4 regions of the Serratia sp. LTN-2 genome follow, and region 2 is predicted to be linked to each of the others. Evidence: predicted binding sites of a transcription regulator. Region 2 holds the regulator's gene; each other region holds the start of a gene.
The links. The regulator Fur, encoded in region 2, represses iron uptake genes when iron is present. The targets are predictions, from matches to a motif close to ATAATAATGAGAACNACTATCAA.
Positions count from the first base shown of each region.

Region 1: a site for Fur is predicted at 1,238-1,260, ahead of fes (enterochelin esterase). Genes of this name have one in related genera too.
Region 3: a site for Fur is predicted at 3,100-3,122, ahead of sufA (Fe-S cluster assembly scaffold SufA). Genes of this name have one in related genera too.
Region 4: a site for Fur is predicted at 2,930-2,952, ahead of entS (enterobactin transporter EntS). Genes of this name have one in related genera too.

Region 1 is NZ_JCAXDO010000001.1:134,509-139,783, forward strand. It holds gene fes (enterochelin esterase) at 1-1,188, opposite strand, end outside; gene AC6BYQ_RS00660 (TonB-dependent siderophore receptor) at 1,391-3,580, shown strand; gene AC6BYQ_RS00665 (helix-turn-helix transcriptional regulator) at 3,628-4,248, opposite strand; gene AC6BYQ_RS00670 (amino acid permease) at 4,359-5,275, opposite strand, start outside.
Region 2 is NZ_JCAXDO010000004.1:352,518-357,792, reverse strand. It holds gene ybfE (LexA regulated protein) at 50-337, shown strand; gene fldA (flavodoxin FldA) at 602-1,141, shown strand; gene fur (ferric iron uptake transcriptional regulator) at 1,471-1,917, shown strand; gene AC6BYQ_RS11600 (beta-N-acetylhexosaminidase) at 2,166-4,823, opposite strand; gene chiQ (ChiQ/YbfN family lipoprotein) at 4,837-5,163, opposite strand; gene chiP (chitoporin ChiP) at 5,210-5,275, opposite strand, start outside.
Region 3 is NZ_JCAXDO010000011.1:122,043-127,317, reverse strand. It holds gene ydiJ (D-2-hydroxyglutarate dehydrogenase YdiJ) at 1-1,782, shown strand, start outside; gene menI (1,4-dihydroxy-2-naphthoyl-CoA hydrolase) at 1,779-2,195, shown strand; gene AC6BYQ_RS19795 (hypothetical protein) at 2,241-2,645, opposite strand; gene sufA (Fe-S cluster assembly scaffold SufA) at 3,173-3,544, shown strand; gene sufB (Fe-S cluster assembly protein SufB) at 3,559-5,055, shown strand; gene sufC (Fe-S cluster assembly ATPase SufC) at 5,099-5,275, shown strand, end outside.
Region 4 is NZ_JCAXDO010000026.1:8,086-13,360, reverse strand. It holds gene AC6BYQ_RS26085 (enterobactin synthase subunit F) at 1-2,854, shown strand, start outside; gene entS (enterobactin transporter EntS) at 3,029-4,285, shown strand; gene AC6BYQ_RS26075 (isochorismate synthase) at 4,498-5,275, shown strand, end outside.

The DNA of each region.
Region 1 (5,275 bases), on a different contig from region 2:
CTCGTGCATCTGGCGATTGACGAATTCGATGTCCGCCTCGCGATCGCCGGCTTGCTGGAGCACGGTGAGCGTGGGTGCCGCCGCGCGGCGTTGCCGAACCTGGCGTATCAGCCAGCCTTCCTCCAGCTCGTGGCGCTTTTCGAACTGGGTAACGAACTGCACCGTGGGCCACCAGAAAGAGCCGGACTGGCTCAGCACGTGGCCGAAGCGTTCTGGCCAGTGCAGGCCGGCGTACAGCGCCGCCAGCCCGCCGTAGCTCTGGCCGGCGACCACGGTGCGCGCGCCCGCCTCGCTGAAGGGTTCGCGCCGCTGCGCCTGCGGCAACAGTTCGTCGATTACCGCCTGCCAGAAAGCGGCGTTGCAAGGCAGTTCGTTTTCCCGGTGTTCGCCATCGATCGCATCGATCAGCAGCCAACATGCCGGCGGCAGCTGCCCTTTTGCGGTCTCGTTCTCGATCACCGGCAACAGCGCGTGCCTCTCGATCCAGTTTTGGCCATCGAGCAGCAGCACCAGTGGACGCTCCGCTTTCACCTCGGCGTCGCCGCTGGCATACAGCCAGACGCGCCGTTGGGTGCCCAGCCGTTCGCTGCGCCACTGCAAGAGCTGTAGCCGCGTTTGTTCCAGCGGCCGATCGGCGGCCTGCCAGGCGCTTTGGTCGTCGGCATCCGGCCCCTGGGCCAGGGAAACCGGGCGCAGGCGATGCGAAGGCCCCAGCGAGAGGCGATTCAGCGGATCGGCGATCGCCAGCGGGAACAAAGAGATCCACCAGGCGCGCTGCTGGCGATCGCGCAGCGTTTCTTCGTCGCTGAATACCGGGGGAAGCTCCCGGTCGGTGATGGGGATCAGGCTGTAGCCGCCGCGCCAGCGGCGATCGATAACGGCCGCGCCGTACCAAACGTCGGTGCCGGGGAGCCGGGTCAGGCTGCTGGGAGACGTGCTGTGGTGATCGGTAATGCCGTTGATATCGGCATAGACGCGACGTATCGGCGAGCACTGCTCATCGCCGGCAGGGTCGCGCCATAGCCAGGTCATTTTGACGTGGCTGTCGTCGTACGGCTCGACGATGGGCGTGCCGTGAGCGGCAACCTTCTGCCACCATGCGCGCTGCCCTGCCGTCTCTTCACGCAGCCATTGCGCCGCCAATCCCTCATGACCGTTGTCTGGCCTCTTTTCCGGCAAAAACTCCATAGCGCCCCTTACATAACATGAGTGATTTTTACAAAACCTGACAATCGTATTGATACTCATTATCATTTTCAATACTATTTGTCGGATTTTTACCGTCGTGCAAACACGACGCTTCCGCGTTGATGAGGCAAAGCACGCTCGTCGGCATTTCGGGGTTTATCAGGGTGGCATGACACACAAAAGCAGGTATTCAGGAGAGATAATGAAGATTAAAAACAAAGGGATGGACAACAAAAATGCCGAGGCGATGTCCGCCAGGCGTTTGTTGCTGGGATCGGCGCTGGCTTTACTGCCCTTCGCGCAAAGCGCGTCGGCCGCGGCGGACGAGACGATTTTGGTGACCGCCGACGCGCAAAACAGCGTGACCGCGCCGGTCAAAGGGATCGTCGCCAAAGAGAGCGCCGCCGGCACCAAAACCGCCGTCCCGCTGCGCAAGACGCCGCAGTCTATCTCCGTGGTCACGCGCGAACAAATGAACGACCAGGAACCGGCGTCGGTCGCCGACGCGCTGAACTACACCAGCGGGGTAATCACCACCTACCGCGGCAACTCCAACCGCAATGACGAAGTGATCAGCCGTGGCTTCCGCTATGCGCCCAAGCTGCTCGACGGCCTGCACTTTGGCCTCTCGAGCCAAAACGGCGGCGCCGGGCAGATCGATCCCTGGCTGCTGGAGCGCGTGGAGATGGTGCACGGCCCGGCCGGCGTGCTGTACGGTCAGGTCAGCCCCGGCGGCGTGGTAGTGATGACCAGCAAGCGCCCTACCGCCCAGAGCATTCACGAAGTTAAATTCAGCACCGGCAACCGCCATCTGGCGGAAACGGCGTTCGATTTCGGCGGCAAGCTCAACGACGACAACACCCTGTTCTACCGCCTGAACGGCATCGCCAGAACCGAACATGAGTTCGTCAAAGACAGCAAGCAGCAACGGGTGGCTATCGCCCCGGCCTTCACCTGGCTGCCGAACGAAGACACCAGCTTTACGCTGCTGACCAGCTACCAGAACGATCCGAAAGCCGGGTCGCGCAACTTCCTGCCGCGCGCCGGCACGCTGTTCCCGACCAGCGCGGGCTACGTGCCTTACGATTTCAACGTCAGCGAGCCCAGCTTCAACAAGTCGCGGCGCGAGCAGGCGTCGATCGGTTACAGCCTCGAGCATAACTTCAACGATGCGCTGTCGTTTACCCAGAACCTGCGCTTCACCCACCGCGATGAAGACTATAAATATCTGGTTTATAACGTAAACTCGAAGGTCAACGACCACACCGTCACCCGCATGGCGCAGCATGAAACGCAGATGACCAACGAGTTTGGCGTGGATAACCAGCTGAAGGGCCTGTTCGATACCGGCGAGGTGAAACACACCGTGCTGGGCGGGCTGGATTATCGTTACAGCCATATCGATTCGAAGATGTATCGCGATCGCGGCAACGACTACCCGATCGACTGGGCTAACCCGACGCATAGCAGCATTGATGGCAGCGCGCTGACGCTGGCTTCCAGCGACTTGAAAACGCTGAATCAGGTTGGGGTGTATCTGCAGGACCAGCTGGAGTGGAATGACTGGAACCTGCTGCTGTCCGGCCGCCAGGACTGGTCGCAGGTCAACACCCGCGATCGCACCGTCGGCGGTAAAGAGCAGACTTACAACGATGCGCAATTTACCGGCCGCGCGGGGCTGCTTTACGCCTTTGATAACGGTATTTCGCCGTATGTCAGCTACAGCACCTCGTTCGATCCTAACCTGTATCCGAGCGCGCCGGGCGCCGATCCGCTCAAGCCGACCACCGGCAAGCAAACCGAGGTGGGCGTGAAGTACCAGATCCCGGGCGGCAACACGCTGTTGACCCTCTCCTGGTTCGACATTACCCAACGCAACGTGGCGTCCTATAACCGTCTCACCTCCACCTACGAGCAGATTGGCGAGGTGAAATCCAAGGGGATTGAGGCGGAAGTGCACGCTCAGCCGACGCCGGAGATCAAGCTGACCGCCGCCTATACCTACACCGACGTGGTGACCAAAGACTCCAATTCGGCGGATGAAATCGGCCACAGCCCGGCGGGCATCCCGCGCCATGCGGCATCCGCCTGGGGCAGCTACAGCTTCCTGAGCGGTGCGCTGAACGGCCTGACCGTCGGCAGCGGCGTGCGCTACATCGGCGATGCGCCGGCCGACGCCACCGGCCAGTACGACGTGCCGCACTACACGCTGTACGACGCCATGGTGAAGTATGACCTCGGTCAGGCTTCGTCGGCGCTGCGCGGCGCGGCGCTCCAGCTCAACGTGCAGAACCTGACGGACAAGAAATACGTTTCATCGTGCAGCGGCGAGTACGCCTGCTTCTACGGCAGCGGCCGCAGCATTATCGCTTCGGTCAACTACCGCTGGTAACGACAAGGGGCGGCCATCGCCGCCCCTTTCCCGCTTTCTCGCCGCCTTTACTCCTGCTTCAATTCCCGCAGATGTTTGTACACCGTGGCGCGCCCCATCGACAGCACGTTGGCGATGTAATCCGCCGCGCTTTTAGCCTTGAACGCCCCCTGATGATAGAGATCGCTGACCAGGCGACGCTTCTGCTCGCGGCTCAGCGCGCCGAGTGCAGCGTTCTCGCGCCGCAGCCAGTCATGCAGGAAGGTGTTGATCTTCTCCTGCCAGTCGTCTTTGAACAGCTGTTGCGGCTGCGGCTGCAATCGCGTGACCGATAAAAACATATCCAGCGCGTTGCGGGCATCCTCGAACATCGCGGTGCTCAGGTTGATGCACAGCAGATAGCTCGGGTTGCCCTGCTCGTCGCGCGCGGCGATGCTCACCGAACGCATCTTTTTGCCGTCCCAGTTCAGCTTTTCATAGGGGCCGGTCACGCTGACGTCGTCGTCGAGCGTGAAGTCCTCCAGCCCGGCGTCATCGCCCGGCTTGCGTTTCGACAGGTTGTTCGCCAGATAGGCTATCTTGTTGGTGGTCAAATCGTGGATCACCACTTCCGCATTCGGGAAAAACAGCGCCGCGATGCCGTCGGCGACCGACCGCAAAAGTTCGAGTTGAGAAGAAGTGTTCGGCACGCTGGGGTGTCTCCGTATAGCCCGGTTTGGTTTGCTGTTCAGCCGCTTAGCATACCGCAGTTGCCGCCGCTTGCCGAGTGGGCCGGCGGCGGCCGCGCCTGCTTCGCCGGTTATTCCGCCTCGGCGCCGTGCTGATAAAACACGTAGCTCTCGCGCGCCAGACTGTCGCGCACCCGATAACGCCAGACCAGGCCAAGCGCGGTAAACCAGAGTGGCATGCTGCACAGCGCGATCAGCGTATCGCGATCGAACACCATCAGCACCAGCGTAAAGGCGAAGAACGCCAGCGTCAGCCAGGCCATCACGACCCCGCCCGGCATTTTGAAGTGGGAAGCGGCATGCAGTTCCGGTCGTTTCTGGCGATACACCAGATAAGCGACCAAAATCATGCCCCAGCTGTAAACCACCAGGATCGCCGCCACGGTGGAGACGATGGTGAACAGCGTCATCACGTTCGGCACCAGCACCAGCAGCAAGGTGCCGGCCACCATGCAGAAGCAGGAAAACAGCAGGCTGCGGATCGGAATGGCGGTGGTGCGCGACAGGATGCGGAACTGGCCGTGGGCGTGCTTTTCCATCGACAGGCTGTACAGCATGCGGGTGCTGGAATAGACCCCGCTGTTGGCCGAGGACATCGCCGAGGTCAGCACCACAAAGTTGATTATCGCGGCGGCGGCCGGCAGCCCCGCCTGATCGAACAGCATCACGAACGGGCTGCTGTCCGGTGAGATATGGCTCCACGAGGTAACGGCGATAATGGTCAGCATCGAGCACACGTAGAAGACGATGATGCGCGCCGGGATGGCGTTGATCGCCTTCGGCAGCACCTTCTCGGGGTTTTTGGCCTCCGCCGACATCGTGCCCAGCAGTTCGATGCCGGTGCAGGAGAAAATGGCGATCTGGAAACCGGCGAAGAAACCGAAGATGCCGTGCGGCATGAAAATGGCGGGATCGGTGACGTTATGCAGCGATGCGGTCACGCCGTCCGGCGAGGTCCAGCCGCTGAACACCATCCAGGCGCCGGTGG
Region 2 (5,275 bases):
AAGCGTGCGAGCGCTTTTTGATGCAAACTCCCTTGCAGTACCGCTACCTATGGCAAAAGAACAAACGGATCGCACGACGCTGGATCTGTTCGCAGATGAACGCCGTCCGGGGCGCCCGAAAACCAACCCGCTTTCCCGCGATGAACAGCTTAGAATCAATAAGCGCAATCAGTTACGGCGCGATAAAGTGCGTGGATTGCGGCGCGTAGAGCTGAAAATCAACGCGGATGCGGTGGACGCCCTGAACAAACTGGCGGAACAGCGCAACATTAGCCGCAGCGAACTCATCGAGCAGATGCTGTTGGCGCAACTGGCGGAAGAACAGCCGGAACATTGATCTCTTCGGCCGCACGCGCGGCGCGGCGTTAAGGACAACGCCGGATCGACCACGCTTTTCTTCATTCTCCGGCATCGCATAAATGCGATAAAACCCCGGCGCCACTTTCTGGCATGATACGCATTTACCGGCAAGAGACTGCGCCTGTCGGCGCCCGCCCCCGTGGCGAAAGGCTCTTGTCATGGCATCATTTTAATCGGCGTCAGCGGCGGCAGTGCTGGCATCGAGTAATGCAATTACTTGAATTTAAAGGTTATACGCGATATGGCTACTGTAGGCATTTTCTTTGGCAGCGACACTGGCAATACCGAAAACATTGCCAAAATGATCCAGAAAATTCTCCAGAAACAGTTTGGCGACGACGTCTCTGAAGTACACGACATCGCTAAAAGCAGCAAAGAAGACCTGGAAGGGTTCGATATCCTGCTGCTGGGTATCCCGACCTGGTACTACGGTGAAGCGCAGTGTGACTGGGATGATTTCTTCCCGACGCTGGAAGAAGTCGATTTCAACGGCAAACTGGTGGCGCTGTTCGGCTGCGGCGACCAGGAAGACTACGCGGAATACTTCTGTGACGCGATGGGCACCATCCGCGACATCATTGAACCGCGCGGCGCGGCCATCGTGGGCCACTGGCCGACCAAAGGCTACCACTTCGAGGCCTCCAAAGGCCTGGCGGACGACAACCACTTCATTGGTCTCGCGATCGACGAAGACCGCCAGCCGGAGCTGACCAACGAGCGCGTCGATGCCTGGGTCAAACAGATCGTCGAAGAGCTGAGCCTGGCCGATATCGTCGGCTAAACGCCGCAACTGGCGAAAGGTTGAACAAAGGCCCTGTAAAGTGCATAGTGTGCGCACAGGGCCATCATCGGCAGCAGGGATTGCTGCGATAGAAGCTACAGATTTGTAACTTCCCACCCCGTCAAGGTAGACTGAGTTATCGGTTTATCCCACCCATCAAGGCGTTGCATGCAAAACATGCAATAGTGCAATTATATCTTTGTTAACAACCGGCGGTTTCCATTTAGTACAACCGGTTCTATAATGAGACGCATTAACTCTTTGTGCCGACCGATGCCACAGGCGAGTACGCCTCAACTTGATTAGCATAGTAACAGGACTGAATTCGCATGACCGACAACAACATCGCATTGAAGAAGGCCGGCTTAAAAGTCACGCTTCCGCGACTCAAAATCCTGGAAGTACTGCAAAATCCGGAATGCCATCACGTCAGTGCGGAAGATTTGTACAAAAAACTGATTGATATGGGCGAAGAGATCGGCCTGGCAACGGTTTATCGCGTACTGAACCAGTTTGACGATGCGGGCATTGTGACACGTCACAATTTCGAAGGCGGCAAGTCCGTGTTCGAACTGACCCAACAGCATCACCACGATCACCTGATTTGCCTGGACTGCGGCAAAGTGATCGAATTCAGTGACGAATCCATCGAAGTGCGCCAGCGTGATATCGCCAAGCAGCACGGCATCAAGCTCACCAACCACAGCCTGTACCTGTACGGCCACTGTGAAACCGGTGACTGCCGCGAAGACGAAACGCTGCACGACAAGAAATAAGCCTGACTGGCTATGAAAAACCGCCTCACCCTGAGGCGGTTTTTTTATGCTTGCTGAACGGTGAGCAAAAAAATCCCCGGACCAGCCGGGGAAAGATCATGTCATGAAATACTACAATTGCAGCGGCACTGCGACTCCACGTACTGCTCTCACTTTCACGTCCGCTTCACGCCGACACGCGCAGAGGCGGACGCATTCCCCCTTCGTTAAGCAGCCCGCCGCCATGACGACAGGCCGATGCGCCGGGCTTAGACCTTCTCGGCGCGGCTGTAACGTTTACCGTCCGGACTGACCGAACGCACCTGCACCTCACCCGATACCGCCGGCTTGGCCTTGGCGTCATAACGCTGCCACTGCTTGCCGCCGTCGGTGGAGTACTCGATGCCCAATCCCGGCAGCGCGATATTCGCCTCCAGCTTGCCGCCCGCTACGCGTGCGCCGGGCACCGGCAGACGATAAGCGACGCCGCCTTTGTCCAGCTTGGCCAGTTCACGCTGGCCCAGGATATTGGCGAAGCGCAGCCAGTCTTTCTCCAGCGCCTTGGTGTCGACAAAGTGGGTCTCCCCGCCTTTGTATTCGCGGCCGGCGCGATAGTCCTGCTCCCAACCGGCGCGGTGCCAGGCGCGTTCGGCCACCGACAGCGCGCGCGGGAAGATCATGTATTCCATCTGCGGATCGGTGCGCTGGGTTTCGCTCCACAGCTGAGCGGACAACCCGTAGGCTCCCGGCCACGGCTTGTCGCTCTTGGCGTTGAAGTGGTTGCCGTCGCGATCGACCGAGGTTTCCGCGTTCTGCGGCATGTTGTCCGGCGCGAAGCTGAACACCTTGCGCTCGTCGCTGAAGCGGGTGCCCCAGTAGTAACCGCGCTCGTCCGGGTTCACCTCGTAAGGGAAGTCCATGTAGACGTAGTCCGGGTTGGAGACCACCACTTCATACCCTTTATTGGCCCAATCGTTGACGCTGTCGAAACCGCCCCAGTACAAGGTATCCCAGAAGTTGACGCCCACGCGCGAGGTGGCGAACGACTTCGCGCTCTCGGCGTCTTTCAGGCCGTCCTGCCAGGCCTGCATTCTGTCGATGCCGTGCGCCTTCACCAGCTTGCTGACCTCCTGGCCGAAGTAGCTCGGCAAGTGCTCCATGTCGGCCACCTTGCCTTCTTTGATCATCGTCTGGCAAACCTGCGACTTGGCCCACGGCTTGTCTTCGTTGCTCTGGTCGATGACGCCTTTACCCGGCTCCGGTTTCGCCTTGTCGGTATAGCCGGCGCCCAGGCGGATGTTTTTCGCCTCGTCGCCGCCGAAGTGCCAGGTTTTGATCGGCTGCCCGGCTTCTTTATGCATCTGGGCGATCTCGCCGATCACCTTGTCGACAAAGCGCTGGGAAGAATCCAGGCACGGGTTCAGGTAGCTCTGGCGGTTAAAGAACTGCACGGAGGTGGTATTGGAGGTATCGGTCGGATCCACCAGGCGGAATTCGTTGGCCTCCTGCTCTTTTCCGGCGGCATGCAGCTTTTTATAGCGCGCCTCCATCGACACCACCGCGGCGCGGGCGTGCGCCGGCATGTCGATCTCAGGGATCACTTCAATCTGGCGCGCCTGGGCGTATTTGATGATGTCGATATAGTCCTGACGGCTGAAGAAACCGCCGTAGACGTCCGGCCCCTGGCCGTACTGCGGCAGCAGGCAGGTGGTTTCGCTCAGATCGTGGCAGCGCTGGCCGCCGACTTCCGTCAGCTCAGGCAAACCGGGGATCTCGATACGCCAACCTTCATCATCGCTTAGGTGGAAGTGGAATTTGTTGAGTTTGTAGGCCGCCATCTGATCCAGCAGACGCAACACCGCATCCTTCTTATGGAAGTTGCGCGCCACGTCGAGGAAAATGCCGCGATACTGGAAGCGCGGCGCGTCGCTGGCGTCCAATGTAGCGATCTTGCCGCTGCCGTCGGTCGGCACTAACGACAGGATCGACTGCAACCCATAGAACACCCCGGCCTGATCGAAGCCGATCACCCGCGCCTCTTTTTTGCCGATCTTCAGCTCATAGGCGCCCGGCACCGCCATCGCGCCTTTAAACTTGCCCGGCTGGATATCGGTCTTGATCGGATAGCCGTTGGCCTGAACCGGCACGCCCAGCAGCGCAAAGCGCTGGTTGACGACATCTGCCGCCGGCTTGACCAGCGTGCTCAGATCCGGCGAGACCCCTTTGCGCAGATCGGCGTCCTGCGCGTGGACCTTCACCTGCATCGGCGTCGGCACGATCTGGCCGCGCAGCGCGCCGGCGGGCAGCGTCTGCAGCTCGGCATTGCTGACAAAGCGCGAAGCCGGCGTCATCAAAATGTTTTTGTCGTCTTTGGTGCGCTTCCACTGATCGCCGGTGAACGGCGCCACGAACTGGTCCAGGTTTTCGGTGTCGGTATTCGCCAGCATTTTCGGTTTGGCGTCGCCGGACGTGGCATACCAGCGCGGCAGGAAGTCATTTCTAAACAGCTGCCAATATTCGGCGACCACCGGGATTTCCACCGCCTTGCCGGCAGGGAAACCGCTGAATTTGGCGGTCGGCTCCAGCTTGTACAGATCGCCGGTGAGGTGGGCTATCTTGAACTGATCGTTATCCACCCGCAGGGTCTGGCGCGGGCTGTGGAAATAGATGACCCAGTCCTTGCCGTCGATCGCCTGGCCATCGTTGCTGAGGGTGAACAACACCCGGTTGCAAGAGGCCCAGTCGGCGCCCAGCGCCGCGCAATCCACGCCGTTTTCGCCGGCGCGGTTATCCAGCATTTTTACGTTCAGCTTCAGCTGGCTCAGTTGATCCACCAGCTGTTGATCGGCCATGGCGTTTCCCATGCCGCCCAGGAATCCCATCGTTGCCGTCAAGGCGGCAAGCGCGCTCAGTTTGAATGCGTTCATGATCTCGTCCTTCTTAATTATTGTTATCGCGAATTTCTTGCCACAGCTTGCCGCACTTGGCGTCGTAAGCCTGACCGTTACCGCTGTGCACCGCCATAATGCAGTTCTGATAATCCATCACCCGCACCGTTTCCTGCGCGGCGAACTGCTGGTGCTGCTTCTCTTGTTTCAACACGTTCAGCACCGCCTTGCAGGGCTGCAGACGCTCCGGCGAACCTTCGGCGGTGTTGATGCAGGCGCTGTAAGCCTGCTTCAATTTGGCGTCTTCCGGCGGCGCGGCGGGTTGCGCGCAGGCGCTCAAGGCCGCGGCGGCCGCCAACATCAGCATGATTTTTTTCATCGTTGAATTCCCTTAACTGCCCCCGGCCGCGAGGCCGGGGAACGCATCAGAAGATGGTGAATGGCGCGATGACCATGAACTTGACGTCTTTCTCGTCCTGGAAGATGTTGCC
Region 3 (5,275 bases), on a different contig from region 2:
TGCGTGCCGCCGCAGCACCTGGCTGACTATATCGTCGAGTTCCGTCAACTGCTCGACGAGCACAACCTGAGCTATGGCATGTTCGGCCACGTCGACGCCGGGGTGCTGCACGTGCGCCCGGCGCTCGACATGTGCGACCCGCAGCAGGAAGTGCTGATGAAACAGATCTCCGATCGGGTGGTGGCGCTGACCGCCAAATACGGCGGCCTGCTGTGGGGCGAGCACGGCAAAGGCTTCCGTGCGGAATACAGCCCTGAATTCTTCGGGGAAACGCTGTTTGAGGAGCTGCGCCGCATCAAGGCGGCGTTCGATCCGGATAACCGCCTGAACCCGGGCAAGATCTGCGCGCCGCTGGCGGTGGATGCGCCGATGATGCAGGTGGATGCGGTCAAACGCGGCACTTTCGATCGCCAGATCCCGGTCGAGGTGCGCACCTCGTTCCGCGGCGCGCTGGAGTGTAACGGCAACGGCCTGTGTTTCAACTTCGACGTGCGCAGCCCGATGTGCCCGTCGATGAAGATCAGCGGCAACCGCATTCATTCGCCGAAAGGGCGGGCGACGCTGGTGCGCGAGTGGTTGCGTCTGTTGGCCGAGCAGGGCGTGGATCCGCTGGCGCTGGAGAAACAGCTGCCGCAGCAGCGCCTCAGCTTGCGCGGCGTGATCGAAAAGACCCGCAACAGCTGGCACGCCGGCAAAGGCGAGTATGACTTCTCGCACGAAGTGAAAGAGGCGATGTCCGGCTGCCTGGCCTGCAAGGCCTGCTCCACCCAGTGCCCGATCAAGATTGACGTGCCGGGGTTCCGTTCGCGCTTCCTGCAGCTCTACCACACCCGCTATCTGCGCCCGGTGAGCGACTACATGGTCGCCGGCGTGGAGAGCTACACCCCGCTGATGGCCCGCGCGCCGAAGGTGTTCAACTTCTTCTTCCGCCAGCCGTGGCTGCGGGAGATGAGCCGCAACGCCATCGGCATGGTCGATCTGCCGCTGTTGTCCAGCCCGACGCTGCGCCAGCAGCTGTCCGGCCACCGCGCGACCACGTTGACGCTGGAGCAGTTGGAAGGGTTGAGCGCCGAGCAACGCGCAGAGCACGTGCTGATCGTTCAGGATCCGTTCACCAGCTATTACGACGCCAAAGTGGTGGCGGATTTCGTGCGGCTGGTGGAGAAGCTCGGCTATAAACCGGTGCTGCTGCCGTTCTCGCCGAACGGCAAGGCGCAGCATGTGAAAGGTTTCCTGACGCGCTTTGCCCGCACCGCACGCAAAACCGCCGATTTCCTCAACCGCGTGGCGCAGCTCGGCATGCCTATGGTGGGCGTCGATCCTGCGCTGGTGCTGTGCTACCGCGACGAATACCGCGAGATCCTCGGCGCCGAGCGCGGCGATTTCCAGGTGCAGCTGGTGCATGAATGGTTGCAACAGCGGATCGCGGATCGCGCCGAACAGCCGGCGACCGGCGAGCCCTGGTATCTGTTCGGCCACTGCACCGAAACCACCGCGCTGCCGGCCAGCGGCCAGCAGTGGGCGGCGATCTTCGCCCGCTTCGGCGCCAAACTGGAGAACGTCAGCGTCGGCTGCTGCGGCATGGCGGGCACTTACGGCCACGAAGCCAAGAACCTGCAAAACTCGCTCGGCATTTATGAGCTATCATGGCATCCGACGCTGCAGCGTTTGCCGCGGCAGCGCTGCCTGGCGACCGGCTATTCGTGCCGCAGCCAGGTGAAACGCATCGAGGGCAATGGCGTGCGCCACCCATTACAGGCACTTCTGGAGATGATTGAGTGAAATTGTGGAAACGTGAAACATCGCTGGAGCAGCTGAACCGCGCCGGTGACGGCTGCATGGTCAGCCATGTGGGCATCGAGTTTACCCAGATGGGCGAGGATTTCCTCGAGGCCACCATGCCGGTCGATGGCCGTACCCGGCAGCCGTTCGGGCTGTTGCACGGCGGAGCGTCGGTGGTGCTGGCGGAATCGATGGGATCGATGGCCGGCTACCTGTGCAGCGAAGGCGAGCAGAAAGTGGTGGGGCTGGAGATCAACGCCAACCACCTGCGCGCGGTGTTCGATGGGCAGGTGCGCGGGGTGTGCCGTGCGCTGCACGTGGGCCGCCGCCATCAGGTGTGGCAGATAGAGATCTTCGACGCGCGCGACCGGCTGTGCTGCACCTCGCGTCTGACCACGGCGGTCATCGACTGATCCCCGTCGGCTTCCGCAGGCCAGCGGCCTGCGGAACGCATCGCTTTACAGTTGAAACGGCACGCGTTTGACGAAGTCCTTCTGAAACGCGTTCGCCTTCTCCCAGGTGCCTTCCATCGCATATTTTTGGCAGATCAGCGTCAGCGTGTGGCGTGCGAAGTGGTAGCTTTGCACCCGAAACAGCTGGCAGCGCTGCGGATTGTTGATCTCGACGATCAGCCGGTTGTGCAGCTTGCTGAGCGCGTGCAGGTAGCTGTCGTCGTCGCCGTTCTCCAGGCACAGATTGGCCATGGTCAGGCTGACGCTGTTGTATCGCTTCAGATGATCAATATTGCATTCCGGGCGTCGCAGCGCCGCTTCGGCCATATAAAAGTCCACCGTGGCGTCGCGCACGCTGAATTTGTATTCGTCAATCTTGCCCAGCAACCATGCGTTGATCGTAAGAGTCATTGGCTTCGCGCTCAAATTCAAATTGAATGATAATCATTATCATATAAACTGCCGCGTTGCCGATCAATCCCCGATACGGCGTTTTTTTGTTGTGCAGGGTGGCAATTGGCCCTCGGCGGCCCAACTTGATCCAGAGCGACTAAACTTTAATCAGCAGCCCCTCAGTCCGCACAGGGCGAGAAATGCCGATAAACGCACATTTACGACAGACAGAATGCAGAAATAGGTATTTTCTATGAATGTTTAGAACGGCAACGCACCGTGGCGCTGTAACGCTGACGGGCCACCGGGGAGTGCGGTGCGGTGATGCAGGATAGATAACAAATTCATAGGGATAGCATGCACACCTTGCCGCCTGACGCCGCAAGCCGCCACGGATGTCCCGTTGGCTTGCCGCGCGCCGCAGCGAAAAACCGCGCTCGCGGCGGATACCCCCGCAAAACAAACGGTTGAAGTGATAATCGTTATCACTAACATATAAGCAACCCAGATTGGCTGTGGCCAAACACGAGTGTGAGGTAGACCCTATGCAAACGGAAAATGTCGGCACTTTTTCTCTGGATGAAAATGTCTGGCAAGGCATTTCGCTCAGCGACAGCGCCGTACGACAAATAACGAAACTGATGCAGCAGGATCCGCAGGTGAAAGGGCTGCAGCTAGGGGTGAAACAATCCGGCTGCGCCGGCTTTGCCTATGTGCTGGATCTGACCCGCGACCCCGCCGATGACGATCTGCTGTTTGAGCGCGACGGCGCCAAACTGTATGTGCCGCTGAAGGCGATGCCGTTTATCGATGGCACCACGGTCGATTATGTCCGTGAAGGGCTGAACCAGATCTTCAAATTCAACAACCCTAAAGCTCAGCATGCCTGCGGGTGCGGCGAGAGTTTTGGCGTTTGAGCGATGCAATCAACATGACACGAAGCAATGTAGAAATGCCTAATGAAGTGCAGGCTTGGGTCAGCGAAGGTCGCTACAAAGAAGGCTTCTTCACCCAGCTGGCAACCGATGAGTTGGCCAAGGGCATCAACGAAGAGGTGGTGCGCGCCATCTCGGCCAAGCGCAACGAACCCGAGTGGATGCTGGAATTCCGCCTCGAGGCCTATCGCGCCTGGCTGCAGATGGAAGAACCGCACTGGCTGAAGGCCAATTACGATCGCCTGAACTACCAGGACTACAGTTACTATTCGGCGCCGTCCTGCGGCAGCTGCGACGACGCCTGCGGTTCGCAACCCGGCGCCGAGCAGCAAACGGGCGCGGCGACGGAAAAAGATTACCTGACCAGCGAAGTGGAGCTGGCGTTCAACCAACTCGGCGTGCCGGTACGCGAGGGCAGCGAGGTGGCGGTGGACGCCATCTTCGACTCGGTCTCGGTCGCCACCACCTACCGTGAAAAACTGGCGGAGAGCGGGGTGATCTTCTGCTCGTTCGGCGAAGCGATCCAGGAGTACCCGGATCTGGTGCGCCAATACCTGGGGCGGGTGGTGCCGTCCAACGATAACTTCTTCGCCGCGCTGAACGCCGCGGTGGCTTCCGACGGCACCTTCGTCTACGTGCCGAAGGGCGTGCGTTGCCCGATGGAGCTGTCGACCTATTTCCGTATCAACGCCGCCAAAACCGGCCAGTTTGAGCGCACCATCCTGATCGCCGACGAAGGCAGTTACGTCAGCTACATCGAGGGCTGTTCTGCCCCGGTGCGCGATAGCTACCAGCTGCACGCGGCGGTGGTGGAAGTGATCTTGCATAAAGACGCCGAAGTGAAATACTCGACGGTGCAGAACTGGTTCTCCGGCGGCGAGAGCAAGGGCGGCATCCTCAACTTCGTCACCAAGCGCGCGCTGTGTGAAGGCGCCGGTTCGAAAATGTCCTGGACCCAGTCGGAAACCGGCTCGGCCATCACCTGGAAATACCCGAGCGTGATCCTGCAGGGCGACAACTCGATCGGCGAATTCTTCTCGGTGGCGCTGACCAGCGGCCATCAGCAGGCGGATACCGGCACCAAGATGATCCACATCGGCAAAAACACCAAGTCGACCATCATCGCCAAAGGCATCTCCGCCGGCCACAGCGAGAACACCTATCGCGGCCTGGTGAAAATCCTGCCGGGGGCGGAAAACGCCCGTAACTTTACCCAGTGCGACTCGATGCTGATCGGGCCGGACAGCGGCGCCCACACGTTCCCGTACGTCGAAGCGCGCAACAACAGCGCTCAGCTGGAGCACGAAGCCACCACCTCGAAGATCGGCGACGACCAGCTGTTCTACTGCCTGCAGCGCGGCATCAGCGAGGATGACGCCATTTCGATGATCGTCAACGGTTTCTGCAAGGACGTTTTCTCCGAGCTGCCGCTGGAGTTCGCCGTCGAGGCGCAGAAACTTTTGGCCATCAGCCTGGAACACAGCGTGGGCTAATCGCCGCATTTTTAGCGCCGTCGGCGCTATCTGAGGACACAGCATGTTAAGCATCAAGAATTTGAAAGTCAGCGTGGAAGGCAACGAGATCCTCAAGGGATTGGATCTGGAGATTAAACCGGGCGAAGTGCACGCCATCATGGGCCCGAACGGCTCGGGCAAGAGTACGCTGTCCGCCACGCTGGCCGGGCGTGAAGAGTACGAAGTGACCGAAGGGGAA
Region 4 (5,275 bases), on a different contig from region 2:
CTTCAAAATGTTCGATTACCAGCTGGACTTCGCCGGTATCGAAGGCATTACCCACGATCTGGCCTCCGGGCCGGTGCGCGATCTGGAGATTGCGCTGTTTATCGACGAACACCATCAGCTGAAGGTGGAGCTGCTGGCCAACGCCGAGCGTTACAGCCGTCAGGAACTGCTGGCGCATCTGCAGCGGTTGCCGCTGCTGCTGGCGCAGTTCGCCGCACAGGCAACGTTGCCGATCGGCGAAGCCGACATGCTGACCGCCGACGATCATGCGCTGCTGGCGCGGGTCAACGACACGGCGCATCCGGTGCCGGCGACCACGCTGAGCCAACTGCTGGCGCAGCAGGCGCAAAGCACGCCGGACGCACCGGCGCTGGCGGATGCGCATTTCAGCTTCACCTACCGCGAAACGCGCGAGCAGGTCACGGCGCTGGCGCGCCAGCTGGTGGCGCAGGGCGTGCGACCGGGCGACATCGTGGCGGTGGCACTGCCGCGTTCGGTGTTCCTGTCGCTGGCGTTGATGGCGATCGTGGAAGCGGGCGCCGCCTATCTGCCGCTGGACACCGGTTATCCGGACGAGCGGCTGGCGATGATGCTGGAAGACGCCGCGCCGCGGCTGGTCATCACCAACCCGGCGCAGCAGGCGCGTTTCGCCGACAAGGGCGAGATCTTGCTGTATGACGCGCCGCTGGCGGCCGATCACGCCGCCGGGGTGGCGATCGCGGGCCCGACGCCGGACCATGCGGCCTATATCATCTTTACCTCCGGCTCCACCGGGCGTCCGAAAGGCGTGCTGGTCGGCCATCAGGCGATCGTCAACCGCTTACTGTGGATGCAGCACCAGTACCCGCTGGGGGCGGACGACGCGGTGCTGCAGAAAACGCCATGCAGTTTCGACGTCTCGGTGTGGGAATTCTTCTGGCCGCTGATGGTCGGCGCCCGGCTGGTGATGGCGCCGCCGGAGGCGCACCGCGACCCGCAGCAGCTGCAACAGCTGATCGCACAACATCGCATTACCACGCTGCACTTCGTGCCGTCGATGCTGGCGGCCTTCGTCGCTGCCCTGGACGACGACGCGGCGGTGGCGAGCTGCGCCGCGCTGCGCCAGGTGTTCTGCAGCGGCGAAGCGCTGCCGGCGGAGCTGTGCCGCCTGTGGCAAAGCCGCACGGCGGTGCCGTTGCACAACCTCTACGGCCCGACCGAGGCGGCGGTGGACGTGACCTGGCATCCGGCCTACGGCGACGCGCTGGCGAAGGTGACCGGCGCCAACGTGCCGATCGGCCTGCCGGTATGGAACACCGGGTTGCGCATTCTGGACGCGCGCCTGCGGCCGGTGCCGCCGGGCGTGGCGGGCGATCTGTATCTGACCGGCGTGCAGCTGGCGCACGGCTACCTTGGCCGGCCGGATCTGACCGCCAGCCGCTTTGTCGCCGATCCGTTCGGCGAGGGCGGACGGATGTACCGCACCGGCGACGTGGCGCGCTGGCTGCCGGACGGCGCGGTGGAATATTTGGGCCGCAGCGACGATCAGCTGAAGATCCGCGGGCAGCGTATCGAGCTGAGTGAAATCGACCACGCCTTGCTGTCGCTGCCGGGCGTGCGCCAGGCGGTGACGCACGCGCTGGTGTTGCAGGGTACGCCGGTGGACGCCGGCGGCGATGCGCGCCAGCTGGTGGGTTATCTGGTGATGCAACCCGGCGCGAGCTGGGATGCGGAAGTTTTGCGTGCGGCGCTGGCCGACCGCCTGCCGCCGCACATGGTGCCGGTGGCGTTGGTGGAAATGCAGGATTTGCCGCTGAGCGCCAACGGCAAGCTGGATCGCAAGGCGTTGCCGCAGCCGCAGGGCGGTGAACGCAAGGCGGGGCGGACGCCGCAGGCCGGGTTGGAAAGCGAGATCGCGGCGGTATTCGCCCGTTTGCTGCAGCGCGAGCAGGTGTTCGCCGACGACGATTTCTTCGCGCTCGGCGGCCATTCGCTGCTGGCGATGCGCCTGGCGGCGGAGCTGCGCCGCGATCTGGGCAAGGCGGTGTCCGTCGGCCAGGTGATGGTGGCGTCGCGCGTTGAGCAGCTGGCCGCCTTGCTGGCGGAGGATCGCACGCAGGAAGAGGCCGATCGCAGTGGCTTCGACAGCGTATTGCCGCTGCGCGTCACCGAGGGGCCGACGCTGTTCTGTCTGCATCCGGCATCCGGCTTCTCCTGGCAGTTCAGCGTATTGCCGCGCTATCTCGACCAGCACTGGTCGCTGGTCGGCATCCAGTCGCCGCGGCCGGATGGCCCGCTGGCGCTGAGCGAAGACATGGATCAGGTAGTGGATGCCCACTTGCAGACGGTGTTGCAGGTGCAGCCGCACGGGCCGTACCACTTCATCGGTTATTCGCTCGGCGGCACGCTGGCGCAGGGCATCGCCGCCCGGTTGCAGGCGCGCGGCGAGCAAGTGGCGTTCCTCGGCCTGCTGGATACCTATCCGCCGGAGACCCAAAACTGGGACGTGATGCTGGACGACAACGTGTTGAAGGAAGTGCAGCGCGAGCGCGAGCAGTTCCTGGCGGTGTCGCAGGACACGCTCGATCCGGCGCTAGGCGAGACGCGCACGGCGATGTTCGACAACATCGAAGCCAACTACGCCGATTCGGTGCGGTTGCTGTCGCACACGCGGACCGCCCGTTTCCACGGCCAGGCGACGCTGTTCGTCGCTAAACGCACGCTGCAGGAAGGGATGGACGTGCAGCAAACCTGGTCGCAGTACGTCGATGCGCTGCAGGCGCACGAGCTGGACTGTGCGCACGTCGATATCGTTTCGCCGGCGTCGTTCAAAGTGCTGGGGCCGCTGCTGAACCGGATCTTGCGCACGCTGTAATGACGCCCTCATCCCGCCGCCAGGCACGGGATTATCCCGCGTTTGGCGGCGTTTCTTGCGGTCGCTCACAATTGAATATCAATGAGTTTTATTATCATTATTGATTTCGTCATCTGTGCTAGCATAGCGCCCCGCAACTGCAGAATCCCCGTTTAAAGATGTGGTGAACAACCGATGAGTAGCAAACCCTCCATCCTGCTTGATTTTAGCCTGCTGAAAACCAACCGGGCTTTCCGCGCGGTGTTCTGCGCGCGCTTTATCTCCATTGTGGCGCTGGGGTTGATGGCGATCGCCATCCCGGTGCAGATCCAGGCGTTGACCGGTTCCACCCTGCAGGTCGGGCTGGCGGTGACGCTGGCCGGCGGCGGCATGTTCGCTGGGCTGCTGATGGGAGGGGTATTGGCCGATCGCTATGAGCGACGCCGGCTGATTCTGTTTGCGCGTTCCACCTGCGGCGTCGGTTTTGTCGGCCTGTGTCTCAACGCCCTGCTGCCGTCGCCTTCGCTGGCGGCCATTTATCTGCTGGCGGTGTGGGACGGCTTCTTCGGCGCGGTGGGGGTGACGGCGCTGCTGGCGGCCACGCCGGCGCTGGTGGGCCGCGAAAACATCGTGCAGGCGGGCGCCATCAGCATGCTGACGGTGCGCTTCGGCTCGATTCTTTCTCCGGCGATCGGCGGCCTGGTGATCGCCCATATGGGCATCGCCTGGAACTACGGTCTGGCGGCGTTCGGCACCCTGCTGACGTTGCTGCCGCTGCTGAGCCTGCCGCAGCTGATGCCACCGCCGCAGCCGCGTGAACACCCGCTGCGCGCGCTGGCGGGCGGTTTCGCTTTCCTGTTCCAGAACAAGGTGATCGGCATGGTGGCGCTGATCGGCGCGCTGCTGACCATGGCCAGCGCGGTGCGCGTGCTGTACCCGGCGATGGCGGAAGGTTGGCACATCGACGCTGCCCACCTCGGTTATATGTACGCCGCCGTGCCGCTCGGCGCGGCCATCGGCGCGTTCACCAGCGGGCGCGTGGCGCACGTGGCGCGCCCCGGCTGGGTGATGCTGCTGACGGCGATCGCGGCGTTCGCCGCCATTGGCCTGTTCGGCCTGATGCCGTGGTACAGCCTGGCGTTGCTGTGTCTGGTGGCGTTCGGCTACCTGAGCGCGCTGAACTCGCTGCTGCAATACGGTCTGATCCAGAGCCTGACGCCGGACAACTTCCTCGGCCGCATCAATGGCCTGTGGACGGCGCAGAACGTGGTGGGCGATGCGCTGGGCGCGTTGCTGCTGGGGGCGATGGGCGCCTTTATGCTGCCGGCGATGAGCGCCAGCGGCTTTGGCTTCGGCGCGGCGGCGCTCGGCATCTTGCTGTTGTTCGCCATGACCGGTTTGCGTCAGGTCACGATGCACAAACCGGAGCCGCAGCCGGCTACGGAAAAGTAGTCGAACGCGTTAAGACAACGCTGTGGGATCAAATAGCAATGCTTATCATCGGCATGCGTAAAACCCACAGCGTTTATGTCATGATTTCGAAATGAAAGAAGTGCTTACGTTTATTGACATAGCAAATATCGGCGAGTAATTTAGCGCGGAATTAACTCAAATGATAATCATTATTATATTGGTTATCACTTCAAATTCTTGAGGGCGAAGCGATGGATACTGCCGTGAACGACATCAATCGAAAGGAAGTGCAGGAGTGCGAAGAGCAGCGATTTGCCGCTGATTTTTCTCCGGCGTCGGGCTTCTTCTTTACTTCTCCTTTCCGCAGTCTGACCACCACCGGTTGTTTCAGCCGCATTCGCCTGCCGGCCGCAGACGGCGCCGATCTGAACGGCGAGTTCCAGCGCAGCGTACGGCAGGCGTTTGCCGAGGCCCGACAGGCCGGCATCAAAAAGCCGCTGCTGTGCGGCGCCATCCCGTTCGATACCCGGCAGCCTTCGGCGCTGTTTATTCCGCAGCAGAGTCGCTGGTTCGATCGCGCCGCCTTTATGGCCGGCGTTAGGCCGGCGGCGGACGGGCCGGAGCTGGCCGGGGTAACGGAGCTGCCTCCACAGCAGCCGTTCATGAACATGGTCAGCGACGCCGTCGACGCGATGAAGGCCGGTGAGTTGGACAAAGTGGTCTTGTCGCGCCTGCTGGAGATCGAAACGCGTCAGCCGGTGGATCGCCATGCGCTGATGGCGCGCGTGATTGCCCAGAACCCGCACGGTTTCCATTTCCATGTGCCGCTGGAGCAGGGCGCGCTGTTGGGCGCCAGCCCCGAATTGCTGCTGCGCCAGGACGGCGGACGTTTCTATTCCAACCCGCTGGCCGGTTCCGCCCGGCGCGAGGCCGACCCGCAGCGCGATCGCGAAGTGGGAGAGCGGCTGATGGCCTCGGCGAAAGATCGCCACGAGCATCGCATCGTCACCGAAAGCATGCGTGACGTGC